One region of the Achromobacter deleyi genome, then DNA from elsewhere that is predicted to be linked to it. Evidence: predicted binding sites of a transcription regulator. Region 1 holds the regulator's gene; the other holds the start of a gene.

Region 1 (7,185 bases):
CGGCGTTGCAGGATCTGGATGGTGCGGCGGATTTCGTCGTCGCGGCCGATCACCGGATCGAGCTTGCCCTGGCGGGCGCGCTCGGTCAGGTCCATGGTGTACTTGGACAAGGCCTCGCGGTTGGATTCGCCTTCGGCGCCGGATACGTTTTCACCGCCGCGCACGGCGTCGATGGCGGCCTCGAGGGCCTTTTTCTGCAGGCCCGCTTCGCGCAGGATGCGGCCGGCCTCGCCCTTGTCGTCGGCCAGGGCCAGCAGGAACAGCTCGCTGGCGATGTAGGTGTCGCCGCGACGCGCGGCTTCCTTGTCGGTGCGGGTCAGCACGCCCTGCAGGTCGCGGCCGACCTGGACGTTGTCGTCGCCCTGCACCTGGGGCAGCGCCTTGAGCGCGGCGTCCAGGGCCGGCTGCAGCCGGTTGACGGCCACGCCGGCGCGCGCCAGCAGGCTGCCGGCGCCGCTATCGGCGTCGGACAGCAACGCCGACAGCACGTGGACGGGCTCGATGTAGGGATGATCGTTGCGGGCGGCCAGACTCTGAGCGTCGGCCAGGGCTTGCTGGAACTTGGTAGTCAGTTTGTCGAATCGCATAATGGTCGTTGTGGCTTGTTGGTGAGCCTGACCGATACGCGCCGGCGGGCTCGATGACCTGAATATGCGGCCGGATGCGAGTATTTCAATACCTCGCCGGCCTCATGGCTTTATGTCCTTGGACACATCCGCGTGCAGCAACAATCTGAACTATGAGCATATACGTTTTTGTCTACGGCACGCTACGCGCGGGCGAAATCAACGACCTGGCGCAGGCCGCCACCCGCCGCGGCCTGCCGCCGGCCCGCCATGTGGGCGCGGCCACCGTGCCCAGCATGCTGGTGGATTTCGGCGACTGGCCCGGATTGCTCCCGGTGGCCGACGGCCGGCGGGTGCTGGGCGACATCTACGAGGTCGACCCGGCCCTGGTCGCCCTGATGGATGAGATCGAGGAATACGCGCCCGGGCGGCCCGGCTGCTTCGTGCGCCGGCCGGTGCTGGCCCGGCCGCTGGCGCCCGGCGCCGCCCCGGTGGCCTGCGAGTATTACCCCATCGACCCGGCCTGGCGCGGGACGGCGGCGGACATCGACGGCGACGACTGGGTCGCCTACCGCCAGGCCCGTCCGGCCCGGATGCCGCCGTAGGAATGCGCTGCAAAACGCTCCGTAAGACACCCGTAGTAACAACGGACTACAATGGAGACCTGTCTTCACGCTTTAAGCCCCTCCAGGCTACCCGCCGGGTGCGGGCACTATAAAGGTCATCGTATGCAAAAACGGGTTCCCGTTGCCCCTGATGCCGCCCACTGTTCCACGTGTATGTTGGGCCACGTGTGTGTCCCGGTCGGGATGGCAGCCGCCGAAGTAGAAAAGCTGGACGAACTGGTGAAAGAGCGCGTGCGCCTCGAAAAGGGCAAGACGCTGTATTCGCTGGATCACCCCCTGGACGCCGTCTACGGCGTGCGCTTCGGCAGCCTGAAAACGCAGCTCGAAGACGCCACCGGCCAGATCCAGATCACCGGCTTCCACCTGCCCGGCGAGATCGTCGGCATGGACGGCATGCTCGAGGGCAAGCATGTCTCGGCCGCCGTCGCCCTGGAAGACTCCGAAGTCTGCGTGATCCGCCTGAACGAAGTCGACCGCGTGGCCACCCACCTGCCCTCGCTGCAGCAGCAGTTCCGCCGCCTGATGAGCCGCGAGATCACGCGCTCGCACCAGATGCTGGCGTCGCTGGGCTCGATGCGTTCCGAACAGCGCCTGGCCGCGTTCCTGCTCAACCTGTCGCAACGCTATGCGTCGCTCGGCTACTCGTCGACCGAATTCGTGCTGCGCATGAGCCGCGAGGAAATCGGCAACTATCTCGGCCTGACGCTGGAAACGGTCAGCCGGCTGTTCTCGCGCTTCGCGCGCGACGGCCTGATCCGCATCAACCAGCGCGAAGTCCGCATCCTGGACCAACCCGCGCTCAAGCAACTGCTGGGCCACGAGGGCTGCTGACGCCCGCCCGCGCCATGCGCCGCACAGCCGTAGCCGGCGCCGCGCAGCCCCACCCGGCGCCGCGTCCGCCGCATTCGCGCCGGGCCTGGAGCGCGGCGGCGCTGGCCCTGGCGGCCCTTCTGCCCCTGGCGGCGCGCGCGCAGACGCCGCTGCCCGATCCCTACGATTACGATGAACCCGCGCCCGCCCCCAAGCGGGTGGTGATTCCGCGCTGGCAGACGCTCGAACTGGGCAAGCCCGGCCACCGCTACAAGGTACCGGTCTATGCTAACCGGAACCTGGCGCGCGGCGACCTGCGCGATATCAAGCAAATCGTGATCGTGTTCCATGGGGTCAAGCGCAACGCCGACGCCTATTACGAAACCGTCGCCACGGTGCTGGCGGCCAACCCGGCCCGCGCCAACGACACCCTGATCCTGGCGCCGCGCTTCGTCGGCGTGATCGACTCGGGCTACGCCGGCATGGCGGCCTGGCGCAAGTCCAGCTGGGAAGACGGCGAGGACAGCGTGCAGGCCAATGGCCGGCCGGCGCCGGTCAGCTCGTTCCAGGTGATCGACGACCTGCTGCGCAGCCTGGACGACCGCAAGCGCCTGCCGACCCTGGCCAGCATCGTGCTGGCCGGCCACTCCGGCGGCGCCCAGCTGGTGCAACGCTATGCCGTGCTGAACCAGATCGATGGCCCGCTGCGCCGCGACGGCATCGCCGTGCGCTACGTGGTGGCCAATCCCTCGTCCTACCTGTACCTGACCAAGGAACGCCCGCGTCCCGACGGCAAGGGCTACGCGCCCTACGAGCGCGGCATCTGCCCCACCTACAACCAGTACAAGTACGGCACCGACAAGCTGCCCCCGTTCGCGCAGGAAACCGACGACACGCGCCTGTTCATCCGCTACGCGGCGCGCGACGTCACTTACCTGCTGGGCGGCGCCGACAACAATCCCGAACACCGCCTGCTGGACAAGACCTGCGGCGCCGAGGCCCAGGGCGCCACCCGGCTGGCGCGCGGCACCGCCTACCTGCAATACGAACGCATCGTCGCCGCGCGCGGCAACCGGCCGGTGACGCTGCACCGCGCCGGCTTCGAAGTGACCGGCGTCGGCCACGAGAACAAGGGCATGTTCGGTTCGGTCTGCGGCGCGCGCGCGCTGCTGGGCGAGAACGCCCTGGCGCCCGCCGGCGCGGCCGCCTGCACGGTGATCGAGCCGCCGCGCAAGTAGCGCGGCGGTTATTGACATCAAGCTGAACAAATATCCCGGACACGCGCAGGGGTGCATTTTCGCGCCGGCAGGCGCAAGATAGGCGGGTACCGTCTCCGTGGAAGACAGATATGAGCCAAGCGTATCTCGACATGCCCGACGCCAAACGCCGCATCAAGGCGATCTTCGTCGGCTCCATGGGCAACCTGGTCGAATGGTATGACTTCTACGCCTATACCGCCTTCGCCCTGTACTTCGCCCCCGCCTTCTTCCCCTCGCACGACCCGGTCGTGCAGCAGCTGAACGCCGCCACGCTGTTCGCCGCCGGCTTCATCGTGCGGCCGCTGGGCGGCTGGCTGTTCGGCCACCTGGCCGACCGCCACGGGCGACGATTGTCCCTGATGGTCTCGGTCGGCATGATGTGCGTCGGCTCGCTGATCATCGCGGTCACGCCCACCTACGCATCCATCGGGCTGGCGGCGCCGGCGCTGCTGGCGCTGGCCCGGGTCATCGAGGGCCTGAGCCTGGGCGGCGAATACGGCGCCAGCGCCACCTACCTCACCGAGATCGCCGACCCGGACCACCGCGGCTTCTATTCCAGCTTCCAGTACGTCACGCTGATCGGCGGCCAGCTGTGCGCCATCCTGGTGCTGCTGTTGCTGCAGAACGTGTTCCTGACGCACGAGCAGTTGGTGGAATGGGGCTGGCGCATTCCGTTCGTGATCGGCGCCATGCTGGCCGTCATCACCGCCCTCATGCGGCGCGACATGCCCGAGACCGATTCCTACAAGCAGGCCAGCCAGAGCAAGCCCAAGACCAGCTCGCTGCGCGGCCTGCTGCGCTATCCGCGCGAGGTCGCGATCGTGGTCGGCCTGACGGCCGGCGGCACGGCGGCGTTCTACACCTTCACCACCTACATGCAGACCTTCGTGCGGCAGACCGCCGGGTTCTCCGACATCGTCACCACCTACGTGATCGCCGCGTCGCTGATCTTCGCGCTGATCCTGCAGCCGCTGTACGGCGCGCTGTCCGACAAGATCGGGCGCAAGCCGCTGCTGGTGTTCTTCGGCATCGCCGGCGCGCTACTCACCGTGCCGCTGCTGATGACGCTGTCGCACACGCGCTCGCCATTCATCGCCTTCCTGCTGATCTGCGCGGCCTGGATCTTCACCGCCGGCTACACCTCGATCAACGCGGTGGTGAAGGCCGAGCTGTTCCCCACCAACATCCGCGCCACCGGCGTGGCGGTGCCGTACGCCATCACCGTGTCGATCTTCGGCGGCACGGCGCCGGCCATCGCGCTGTGGTTCAAGCAGCAAGGCCACGAAGAGTGGTTCTACTACTACCTGGCGGGCGTGATCTTCATTTCGCTGCTGGTGTACGCGACCATGCGCGACACCAAGCATCAGTCGGCCATGCACCGGCACGATTGACGCCGCCTGCGCGGCGCATGGCCGGCGCGCGCCCTTGCGTCAGCCCGGCTGATGCGCGTTGACCGCGTCCAGCACGCGGGCCGAGTACACCATCGCCGCGCCAGCGTTCAAGGCCACCGCCACGCCCAGCGCCTCGCCGATTTCCTCGCGGCTGGCGCCGTGCTTGAGCGCCTGCGCCGAATGCACGGTGATGCAGCCGTCGCAGCGGGTCGTCACCGCCACCGCCAACGCGATCAGCTCGCGCGTCTTGGCATCCAGGTGCGCGGTCTTGGCGCCGGCGGCCGACAGCGCCTGGTAGCCCTTGAGCGTGTCGGGCGTCAGCGCGCCCAGCTCGCCGATGCGGCCCATCAGTTCCTTTTGGTAGTTCACCCAATCCAGCATGTCCTGCTCCTGAAAAAAACGGCGAGGCTGGATGCCTGACGCCATGGAAGCAGTATGCGCCGCCGTACGGCAATTATTTAGCTGGAAAATAGCGGTTATATGCTGATTCGTATCAACCAAGGATCCGACGCGTGGCGCGTGGGACGGCCGGCAAACCGGCGACCTGGCCTAGCGGCGCGCGCCGGTCAGCGGCCGGGGCGGCGCCGGCGCCGCGGGCTCGAGGGGCGCGGCCTGCAGCGACTGGACTTCCAGCGGCGAACGGGCCTGGGCCACGCAGGGCAGGATCCAGCCCTCTTCCTTTTCATCGCGCGACAGGCCCGGCCATTCGATGCGGTAGGCGATCTCGCCTTCCAGCAGCAGGCACATGCAGGCGCGACAGGTGCCGTTGCGGCAGGAACTGGGCAGCTTGATGCCGGCGGCCTGCGCGGCCGCCAGCACGGTCGAATCGGCATCCGCCTCGAAGCGCAGGCCGGACGGTTGCACCAGGACGGGAAAGGCGGGCATGGTCGGCGGAATCGTTCGTCTTGTGGGGACGCCGGCGCGGGCCGGCCTTCAGGGCAGGCCCTGGAAGGCCGGCGCCCGCTCAAGCGGGATGGTCCTGCCAGTCCAGCTGCCAGGCGCCGGACAGCACGTTCTGCAGCCACAGCGTGCAGGTCAGGGTCTTGGCGTCGGTGACTTCGCCCTTGGCGCAGGCCGCGAACAGTTCCTCCGGATGGGCGCTGAATACGTCCAGGAATTCATCCTGGTCCAGCTGCTGCGGACCGGCGCGCAAACCGCGCGCGAAGTAGATGTGGATGATCTCGGTGGAATAGGCGATGGCCAGGTGCAACGCGCCGGCACGGGCCCACTGGGTGGCGGTATAGCCGGTTTCCTCGAGCAGTTCGCGCTTGCCGCAGGCCAGCGGGTCTTCGCCCGGATCGAGCTTGCCGGCGGGAAATTCGGTCATGACGCGGCCGATCGGATAGCGGTACTGGCGCTCGAGCAGCACGCGGCCGTCGTCGAGCAGCGGGATCACCACCACGGCGCCCGGATGCACCACGTACTCGCGCGTCGAGGTGTGGCCGTTGGGCAGGCGGACCGTGTCGTTGCGGACCTTGAGGAAGCGGCCGTCGTAGGCGGGCTCGCTGGAGACGCGTTCTTCGAACAGATGGGAATCGGGCTTGTCGGTCATGGCGCGGCGTGGGAAGGGGCAGGCGCCGGCGCGCAAAGGCGGCCGACGCGAAGAGCTTGCAGCTTACCATCGCGCCCGTCATCGCTTCGTCACCGCCGCGGCGCGCAAGCGCTGGCGACGGGCCGCGCGCGCGGCCGCCGGCCAGCGCCGATTCCGCGCCGGCGGCCGCGCGGCGTTCAGGCGTCGACGCGGATGACGATCTTGCCGAAGTGGCGACCCGAGGCCAGGCGCTCGAACGCGGCCGGCGCCTCGTCGAAGCCATAGACGCGGTCGATCACCGGCGCGATGCGGGCGCGATCGACCAACCGCGCCACGTCTTCCAGCATCTTGCGGCTGCCCACGAAGATGCCTTCCAGGCGCTTGTTGCCGGCGATCAGCGCCAGCGGCGACACCGGCACCGAGGCGAAGCCGCTGACGCCGCCAATGATGCCGACCGCGCCGCCATGGCGCACCGCCGCGAGCGATCGTTGCAGCGTGCCCTCGCCGCCCACTTCCAGCACCACGTGGGCGCCTTCGCCGCCGGTCACGCGCAGCACTTCGTCCTGCCATTCGGGGTGGTCGCGGTAATTGATCAGGTCGTCGGCGCCGAGCTCGCGGGCCCGCGCCAGCTTGTCGTGGCTGGACGAGGTGATGATGGCGCGCAGGCCCGCGGCCTTGGCCAGCTGCAGGCCCCAGATCGAGACCCCGCCGGTGCCCAGCAACAGCGCGGTCTGGCCGGCGCGGGCGCGGCCGGCGACGAACAGCGCGTTCCAGGCGGTGACGGCGGCGCACGGCAGGGTCGCGGCCTGTTCGTCCGACAGCGAGTCGGGAATCGCCACCAGCGAATGCTCCGAGAAGACGACCTCGCTGGCCAGCACGCCGTCGCTGGCGGCGCCGGGCGCCCGCGCGGTGTTGGCGGGCGTGGGTTCGCCGTCGATCCAATCCGGCAGGAAGGCGCCCATGACCCGGTCGCCCGCCTTGAAGCGCGTGACGCCGGCGCCC
Region 2 (7,185 bases), 3.0 Mb from region 1:
CCAGCGACACCAGCCGCAGCCCGTCCAGGTCGAGCCCGCGCAAGCGCGGCAGCAGCGCCACGCCCAGCCCGTGGCGCACCATGTTGGCGATGGCCTCGATCTCGTCGAGCTCCACCGCCTCGTGCACCGTGATGCGCTGCTTCTTCAGGAACAGGTCCACCACGCGCCCGCCGAAGGAGGCGCGGTCGTAGCGGATGAATGGCTGCGCGGCCAGCACCTCGCGCCACGGCGCCGGCGCCATCGCCGCCGGCATCGCCAGCACCACTTCCTCGCGCAGCAGCGGCTGCCAGCCCAGTTCGGGCGGCAGCGTGAACGGCGGCCGGATCAGCAGCGCCATGTCGACCTCGCCCGCGTCGACCTGCCCCAGCAGCGACAGCGACACCCCCGGCACGATCCGCACCCGCACATCGGGATAGCCGGCGCGGAACTCGCCCAATGCGCGCACCAGCAGGTCCTGCTGCACCGAGGCGATGGCGCCGATGCGCAGCGACCCGCTGACGTGCCCGGCGCCGCCCGAGGACGCCATGCGCTCGGCCATGGCCACCAGTTCCTCGGCCTGCGGCAGCATCTCGCGGCCATGGTCGTTCAGCACCGCCGCGCGCGCGCTGCGGTCGAACAGCGCCACGCCCAGGTAGTCCTCCAGGCGCTTGATCTGGGCGCTGACGGCCGACTGGGTCAGGCCCAGCTGGGCCCCCGCCCCGGTGAAGGTGCCGTCGCGCGCCACGGCGATGAAGGTCTTGAATTCTTTGATCACAATCAATATTTTCGATGCTAAGACACAAAAAATATCGTTTTTCAATCAAAAAAACAATTCATAAACTAGCAACTCAGGACACGACCCGATGGTGACGGTCCGCATTCTGAATTACCTTTTCCGCCTTATCCGGAGCTTTTCATGACCGCTCAAACCAACCTGCCGCCGTTCCACCTGGCCTTCCCGGTCCGCGACCTGGCCGAAGCCCGCGCCTTCTACGGCGAAAAGCTGGGCTGTCCGGAGGGCCGCAGCTCGCCCGACTGGATCGACTTCAACTTCTACGGCCACCAGATCGTCGCCCACCTGGCCCCCAGCGAGTGCGGCCACAAGGCCACCAGCGCGGTCGATTCGCATAATGTGCCCGTGCGCCATTTCGGCGCGGTGCTTTCCATGGAACAATGGGAAGCCATGGCCAAGCGCCTGACCGATGCCGGCACCGAGTTCGTCATCGAGCCCTACATCCGCTTCAAGGGCGAAGTCGGCGAACAGGCCACCATGTTCTTCCTGGATCCGTCGGGCAACGCGCTGGAATTCAAGGCGTTCAAGAACATGGATTCGTTGTTCGCCAAGTAATCCGTCTCTACAGGTTTCGTGCCGTTGAACGCTATATCAGACATATCTTCTCCGGCCGAAACCTCCTGGCGCATCCAGCCCCAGGGTGACCGCTGCCTGATCGTCGCTTTCGGCGACCAGATCGACGCCACGATCGGCCGCACCTGTCTGGCGGCGGCGCGCAAGCTGCGCGACGCCGGCCTGCCGGGCGTGACCGACGTGGTGCCATCGTTCGTGGCGGTGGCGGTGCATTACCGGCCCGATGGCCTGGGCAACGGCCCCACCTATGCCGACCTGGCCGAGCGCATCGAAGCGCTGCTGGCCGACGGCATCGCGGCCGACAACGCCGCCGGCCGCGAGGTCGACGTGCCCGTCTGCTACGGCGGCGAACACGGCCCCGACCTGCAGGATGTCGCCAAGGTCGCCGGCCTCACGCCCGACGAAGTCATCGCGCTGCACAGCGGCCCGCGCAGCATGGTGTTCATGCTGGGCTTCGCTCCCGGCCACGCCTACCTGGGCGTGCACGACGAAAAACTGAACCTGCCGCGGCGCGCCTCGCCGCGCACCGCCGTGCCGCCCGGCGCGGTGGCCATCGCCAACCGCCAGACCGTGATCTACCCCAACCGCCTGCCCGGCGGCTGGCACATCATCGGCGCCACGCCGCTGGTCATGTTCGACCCCGCGCGCGAACCCGCCGCGTACCTGCAGCCGGGCGATTCGGTCCGCTTCGTGCCGATCACCCCCGACGAATTCGAGCGCCTGCGGGAGGCCCGGCCGTGAGCGTTGCCGTCATCAAGCCGGGCATGCTGTCCAGCTTCCAGAACCGCGGCCGCGAAGGCTACCAGCACCAGGGCATCCCGGCCGCCGGCGCCATGGACGAACGCGCCCACCGCCTGGCCAACGCGCTCGCCGGCAACAGCGGCGACCCCGCCACGCTCGAGATGACCCTGACCGGCCCCACGCTGCGCTTCGATGCGCCGGCCTGCTTCGCGCTGGCGGGCGCCGACCTGGGCGCCACGCTCAATGGCCAGGAGATCCCGCCGCACCGCCCCCTGATCGCCCGCGCCGGCGACACGCTGGCGTTCGGCGCGCGCCCCGCCAACGGCGTGCGCGCCTACCTGGCGGTGCACGGCGGCTTCGCGCTGACGCCGGTGATGGGCAGCGAAACCACTTACCTGCGCAGCGGCTTCGGCGGCTTCGAGGGCCGCGCGCTGGCCAAGGGTGACCAGGTCGGCCTGCGCCAAACGCTCGACGGCCGCGACCTCGACGCCTTGCAAAAGGCCCTGTGGGACCTGCGCATCTACCTGCCTGGCGCGCTCGGCAACAAGCAACGCGACACCATCCGCTTCCTGCCGGGCATGCAGTGGCAGGAATTCTCCGAAGCCACCCGCCATGCCTTCGGCGGCTCGGAATTCCGCATCAGCCCGCAGTCCGACCGCATGGGCTACCGCCTGCAGGGGCCGGCGCTGTCCATGAGCCAGCCGCGCCAGATGCTGTCCGAGGCGGCCTGCTTCGGCACCGTGCAGGTGCCGTCGGGCGGCGAGGCCATCATTCTCATGGCCGACCGGCAGACCACCGGCGGCTATCCCAAGATCGCGCAGATCGCCACCGTCGACCTGCCCCTGCTGGCGCAATACGCGCCGGGGCGCACGCTGCGTTTTTCCCTGATCGAACTCGACGAGGCGCAACGCCTGGACGGCGAACGCGAACGCGCCTTCACCCAATTGCTGGACGCGCTGGCGCCGCTGCGCGCGCTGCTGGCCCAGACAGGAACCCCATCATGAGCACAAGCATCGACCTGAACTGCGACATGGGCGAAAGCTACGGCGCCTGGAGCATGGGCAACGACGCCGCCGTGCTGGCCTTCGTCAGCTCGGCCAACATCGCCTGCGGTTTTCACGGCGGCGACCCCGCCACCATGCGCAAGACCGTGGCCGCCGCCCTCAAGCAGGGCGTGGCGCTGGGCGCGCATCCCAGCCTGCAGGACCTGGTGGGCTTCGGCCGCCGCGCGATTCCGATCACGCCGGACGAGGCCTACGACATCACGGTCTACCAGATCGGCGCGCTGGCCGGCGTGGCCGCCTCGCAAGGCGCGCGGCTGCATCACGTCAAGGCGCATGGCGCGCTCTACAACATGGCCGCCAAGGACGAGAACCTGGCGCGCGCCATCTGCCAGGCGGTCAAGGACGTGGACGCCTCGCTGGTGCTGTACGGGCTGGCGGGCAGCAAGCTGGTCGACGCCGCGCGCGCCATCGGGCTGGCCGCGGCCAACGAGGTCTTCGCCGACCGCTCCTACCAGGACGACGGCTCGCTCACGCCGCGCACCCGCGCCGGCGCCATGATCGAGGACGTCGACCAGGCGGTGGCGCAGGTCGTGCGCATGGTCCAGGAAGGCAAGGTGCGCTCGGTCGACGGCAAGGACGTGCCGGTGCAGGCCGACACGCTCTGTATCCACGGCGACCAGCCCAATGCGCTGGTGTTCGCCCGCGCCATCCGCGAGGCGCTGGAACGCGCCGGCATCGCCGTGCGCACGCCGTCCGCGCACGCCTGACGGTCGCCGGCTTATGCGCGCCCGTAGCGCGGCGCGGACTCTTCGGCGTCCTGCAGCGACGCCTCGTGGTAAGCCCGCAGGATGCCCGGCAGCACGTCGATCACGTAATTGCGCGTCAGCTCGGCGGCGCGGTCGAAATCGCGCTGGTCCAGCGCCTGCGTGATGCCCTGGGTATAGGCCTGCAGGTTGTTCGAGGCCATGGTCTGCCTGGCCAGCAGGTAGCGCAGCGGCTCGACCTGCTCGTACAGCTTGGTCAGCACGTCCGCCAGCGGCGAATTGCCGGTGAAACGGGCGCCGGCCAGGTAGAACTCGCGCAGCGCCGAGATATAGGCGCGCACGTCGCGCTTGGCGATGGCCGCGGCAATCGCCTCGTCATAGCTGCGCAGTTCGGCCACCAGCGGCGAGATGTCGTCGATCTCGGCGACCTGGCGGATGCAATAGGCTTCCAGTTCCGCGCGCAACTTGTACAGGTGGCGGATCTGGGTCTCGGTGTACAGGGTGACCCGGAAGCCTTTGCGTTGGACGTGCGTCACCAGGCCGCTCAGTTCCAGCAGACGCAGCGCTTCCCGGATGGGACTGCGGCTGGTGCCGAAACGCTGCTCCAGTTCCTGTTCCCGCAATGGCTGCCCGGGCCTGATAGTGCCATCCACTATCAATTCACGAATCTGTTCCTGAAGGAAATACGGAATCGTGGCGGGCGCTTTGACGTCCAATCGGCTCCCCTTGTACTGCGTGATGCAAAGTATTGCGACAGCGACAAGATACTAGAAATTTATTGAAACACAAATAGGAAAATTGTTGCAGGAATGCGGGCTGCGAGGGGGCCTCAGTGCCAATCGTCGCGGTACACGAACTTCGGCATCTGCCAGTTGAAGCGCAGGGCCAGCAGGCGCAGCGCCAGCCCGACCGCCAGCGCGATCGGCACGGCGGCGTTGGCCGGCAGCCCCAGGGCCTGCACGCCCAGGTAGAGCGCCCCGGTCACCACCGACACGCTGGCGTACAGCTCCTTGCGGAACAGCAGCGGCACCTCGTTGCAGAGCACGTCGCGCAGCACACCGCCGGCGCAGCCGGTGATCATGCCGCTGATCAGCACCACCGTGATCGGCAATTGCATCAGCTGCGCCACCTGGCAGCCGATGACCGTGAACGCCACCAGGCCCAGGGCGTCGGCCAGCAGGAACACGCTGCGCAGGCGCCGCATCACCGGGGCGATCAGCGCGGTCAGCAGGGCCGCGCCCGCCGTCATCCACAGGTACTCGGGGTGCACCACCCAGGTCAGCGGATAGTGCCCCAGCAGCACGTCGCGCAGCGAGCCGCCGCCCAGCGCGGTGACGCAGGCGATGATGCACACCCCCATCCAGTCCATGTCGCGCCGACCGGCAGACAGCGCGGCGGTCATGGCTTCGGCCACGATGGCGACCAGGTAGAGCGTGTGCAGCAGGGCGGGCGAAAGATCGTAAAACATGGCGCGGGCGGAAAAAGGGGCGAAGGCCGCCCGGAAATCGGGGAACGGTCGCGGGGAACGGCCGGCGGCAGGCCCCATTGTATTGACGCGGGCGGCGCCCGGCGCGTTGCCGGGCGGCCGCGCTTCCCTTACGCTGGAAGCGCGTTGACATCGGTCAAGCCCCGGTCCGCGCCCTGGCGGGACAATGGGGGTGTGCCCGTAAGGGCGATATCGGCCGGACGGCGGGCTAGCGGGAGTCACCGGCCCGGCCCCATCTCGGGAGAAACGTATGTCGCAACAACCTGGCCCCATCCTTCTGGCCACGGACCTCAGCGCGCGGGGCGATCGCGCCCTGGATCGCGCGCTGCAACTGGCCAAGGAACTCGATACCAAGCTGGTCGTGCTGCACGTCATGGAAAACCACGGCGTGTCGGCGCGCCTGACCACCCCGGTCTGGCGCCGGCTGGCCGCGGACCACAAGTCGGTGGCCGAGCGCGAACTGGCCGAAGACCTGGCCAACGCCGGCATCGCCACCGAAGTCGTGGTGGTCACGGGCGATCCGCTGGTGCGCATCATGGAAACCGCCGACAGCTTCGGCTGCTCGCTGATCATCGCCGGCATCGCCCGCGACGAGACCCTGGGCCGGCTGCTGCTCGGCACCACGGTCGAGAAGCTGGCGCGGCAGGCGCGCCAACCGGTGCTGGTGGTCAAGAACCGGCCGCGCAAGCCGTATCGCGACGTGCTGGTGGCCACCGACTTCTCGGCCGGCTCGCGCCAGGCGCTGCGCGCCGCGCTGCAGCTGGTGCCCAACGCCGACCTGACGCTGTTCCATGCCTACGACGTGCCGTTCCAGGGCAAGAACGTGCCGGACGACGCCGTGACCCGCAGCTTCTATCATGCGGCCGAGCAGAGTTCGCGCGAATTCATCGCCGAGACGCCGGAACTGGCCGACGTGACGCCGCCCAAGGTGGTGCTGGAATGCGGCCAGCCGGAAACGGTGCTGTCGGAATACTCGTTCAACCACCGTTCCGACCTGGTCGTCACCGGCACCCACGGCCGCACCGGCCTGCTGCGCACCGCCATCGGCAGCGTCGCCGAGCGCCTGCTGGAAGCGCTGCCCAGCGACGTACTGATCGTGCGCCTGACCGACGAGGCTTAACGCGCCGCCCTGGCGCCGGACCCGCACGGGCCTGGCGTCAGGCGTCGCCGTCCTGCATCATGGCCTCGATGCGGCCGCGCAGCAGATACAGCAGCAACAGGCCCGGCAGCGCGATGACCACCGTCACCAGGAAGAACCCGGGCCAGCCCAGGTGTTCGACCAATGGCGGCGTCAAGGGCCCGGCCAGATAGGTCCGGCCCACGGCCGACAAGGCGGACAACAGCGCGAACTGCGTGGCCGAGAAGCGCTGGCGGCACAGGGCCATCAAGAGCCCGACGAAGGCCGCCGTGCCCAGGCCGCCGCACAGGTTTTCCAGCCCCACCGCCGCGCCCATCAGCCAGATGCTCTTGGGGCTGACGGCGATCAGCCAGTAGCCCAGGTTGGACACCGCCTGCAGCAGGCCGAACACCATCAGCGACCGGTACAGCGTCCAGCGCGACATGATGAGTCCGCCGGCGAGCGCGCCGACCACGGTCGCGGCCATGCCCATGACCTTGTTGACCGCGCCGACTTCGGTGGGCGTGTAGCCCGCGCCGCGGATCAGGAAGGTAGTCGAGAGCGCGCCGGCAAAGGCGTCGCCCAGCTTGTACAGCACGATCAGCAGCAGCACGGCCACCGCGCCGCGCCGGGTGAAGAACTCCTGCAGGGGCGCCGACACGGCCTCGCCCAGGCTGCGCGGCGGCATGGCCACGTACTCCGGCTCGGGCGCCCACAGCGTCGCCAGC

What was found. Region 1 encodes FNR, which switches genes on or off when oxygen is low (the NO sensors DNR and NnrR bind a similar motif). Its sites were predicted from a motif close to TTGATNNNNATCAA; they were not measured.
Region 2: I6I07_RS04835 (universal stress protein) is a predicted target of FNR. The motif match lies at 5,467-5,480, and genes of this name have one in related genera.

The regions. Positions count from the first base shown of each region.
Region 1 is NZ_CP065997.1:4,088,933-4,096,117, reverse strand. Features, by position in the region: gene clpB (ATP-dependent chaperone ClpB) at 1-587, opposite strand, end outside; gene I6I07_RS18625 (gamma-glutamylcyclotransferase family protein) at 740-1,171, shown strand; gene fnr (fumarate/nitrate reduction transcriptional regulator Fnr) at 1,295-2,023, shown strand; gene I6I07_RS18615 (hypothetical protein) at 2,038-3,240, shown strand; gene I6I07_RS18610 (MFS transporter) at 3,351-4,652, shown strand; gene I6I07_RS18605 (carboxymuconolactone decarboxylase family protein) at 4,692-5,033, opposite strand; gene I6I07_RS18600 (2Fe-2S iron-sulfur cluster-binding protein) at 5,202-5,537, opposite strand; gene I6I07_RS18595 (NUDIX domain-containing protein) at 5,617-6,204, opposite strand; gene I6I07_RS18590 (zinc-dependent alcohol dehydrogenase family protein) at 6,381-7,185, opposite strand, start outside.
Region 2 is NZ_CP065997.1:1,077,762-1,084,946, forward strand. Features, by position in the region: gene I6I07_RS04800 (LysR substrate-binding domain-containing protein) at 1-754, opposite strand, end outside; gene I6I07_RS04805 (VOC family protein) at 896-1,327, shown strand; gene pxpB (5-oxoprolinase subunit PxpB) at 1,352-2,086, shown strand; gene I6I07_RS04815 (biotin-dependent carboxyltransferase family protein) at 2,083-3,090, shown strand; gene I6I07_RS04820 (LamB/YcsF family protein) at 3,087-3,857, shown strand; gene I6I07_RS04825 (GntR family transcriptional regulator) at 3,869-4,570, opposite strand; gene I6I07_RS04830 (trimeric intracellular cation channel family protein) at 4,684-5,322, opposite strand; gene I6I07_RS04835 (universal stress protein) at 5,591-6,460, shown strand; gene I6I07_RS04840 (muropeptide transporter) at 6,498-7,185, opposite strand, start outside.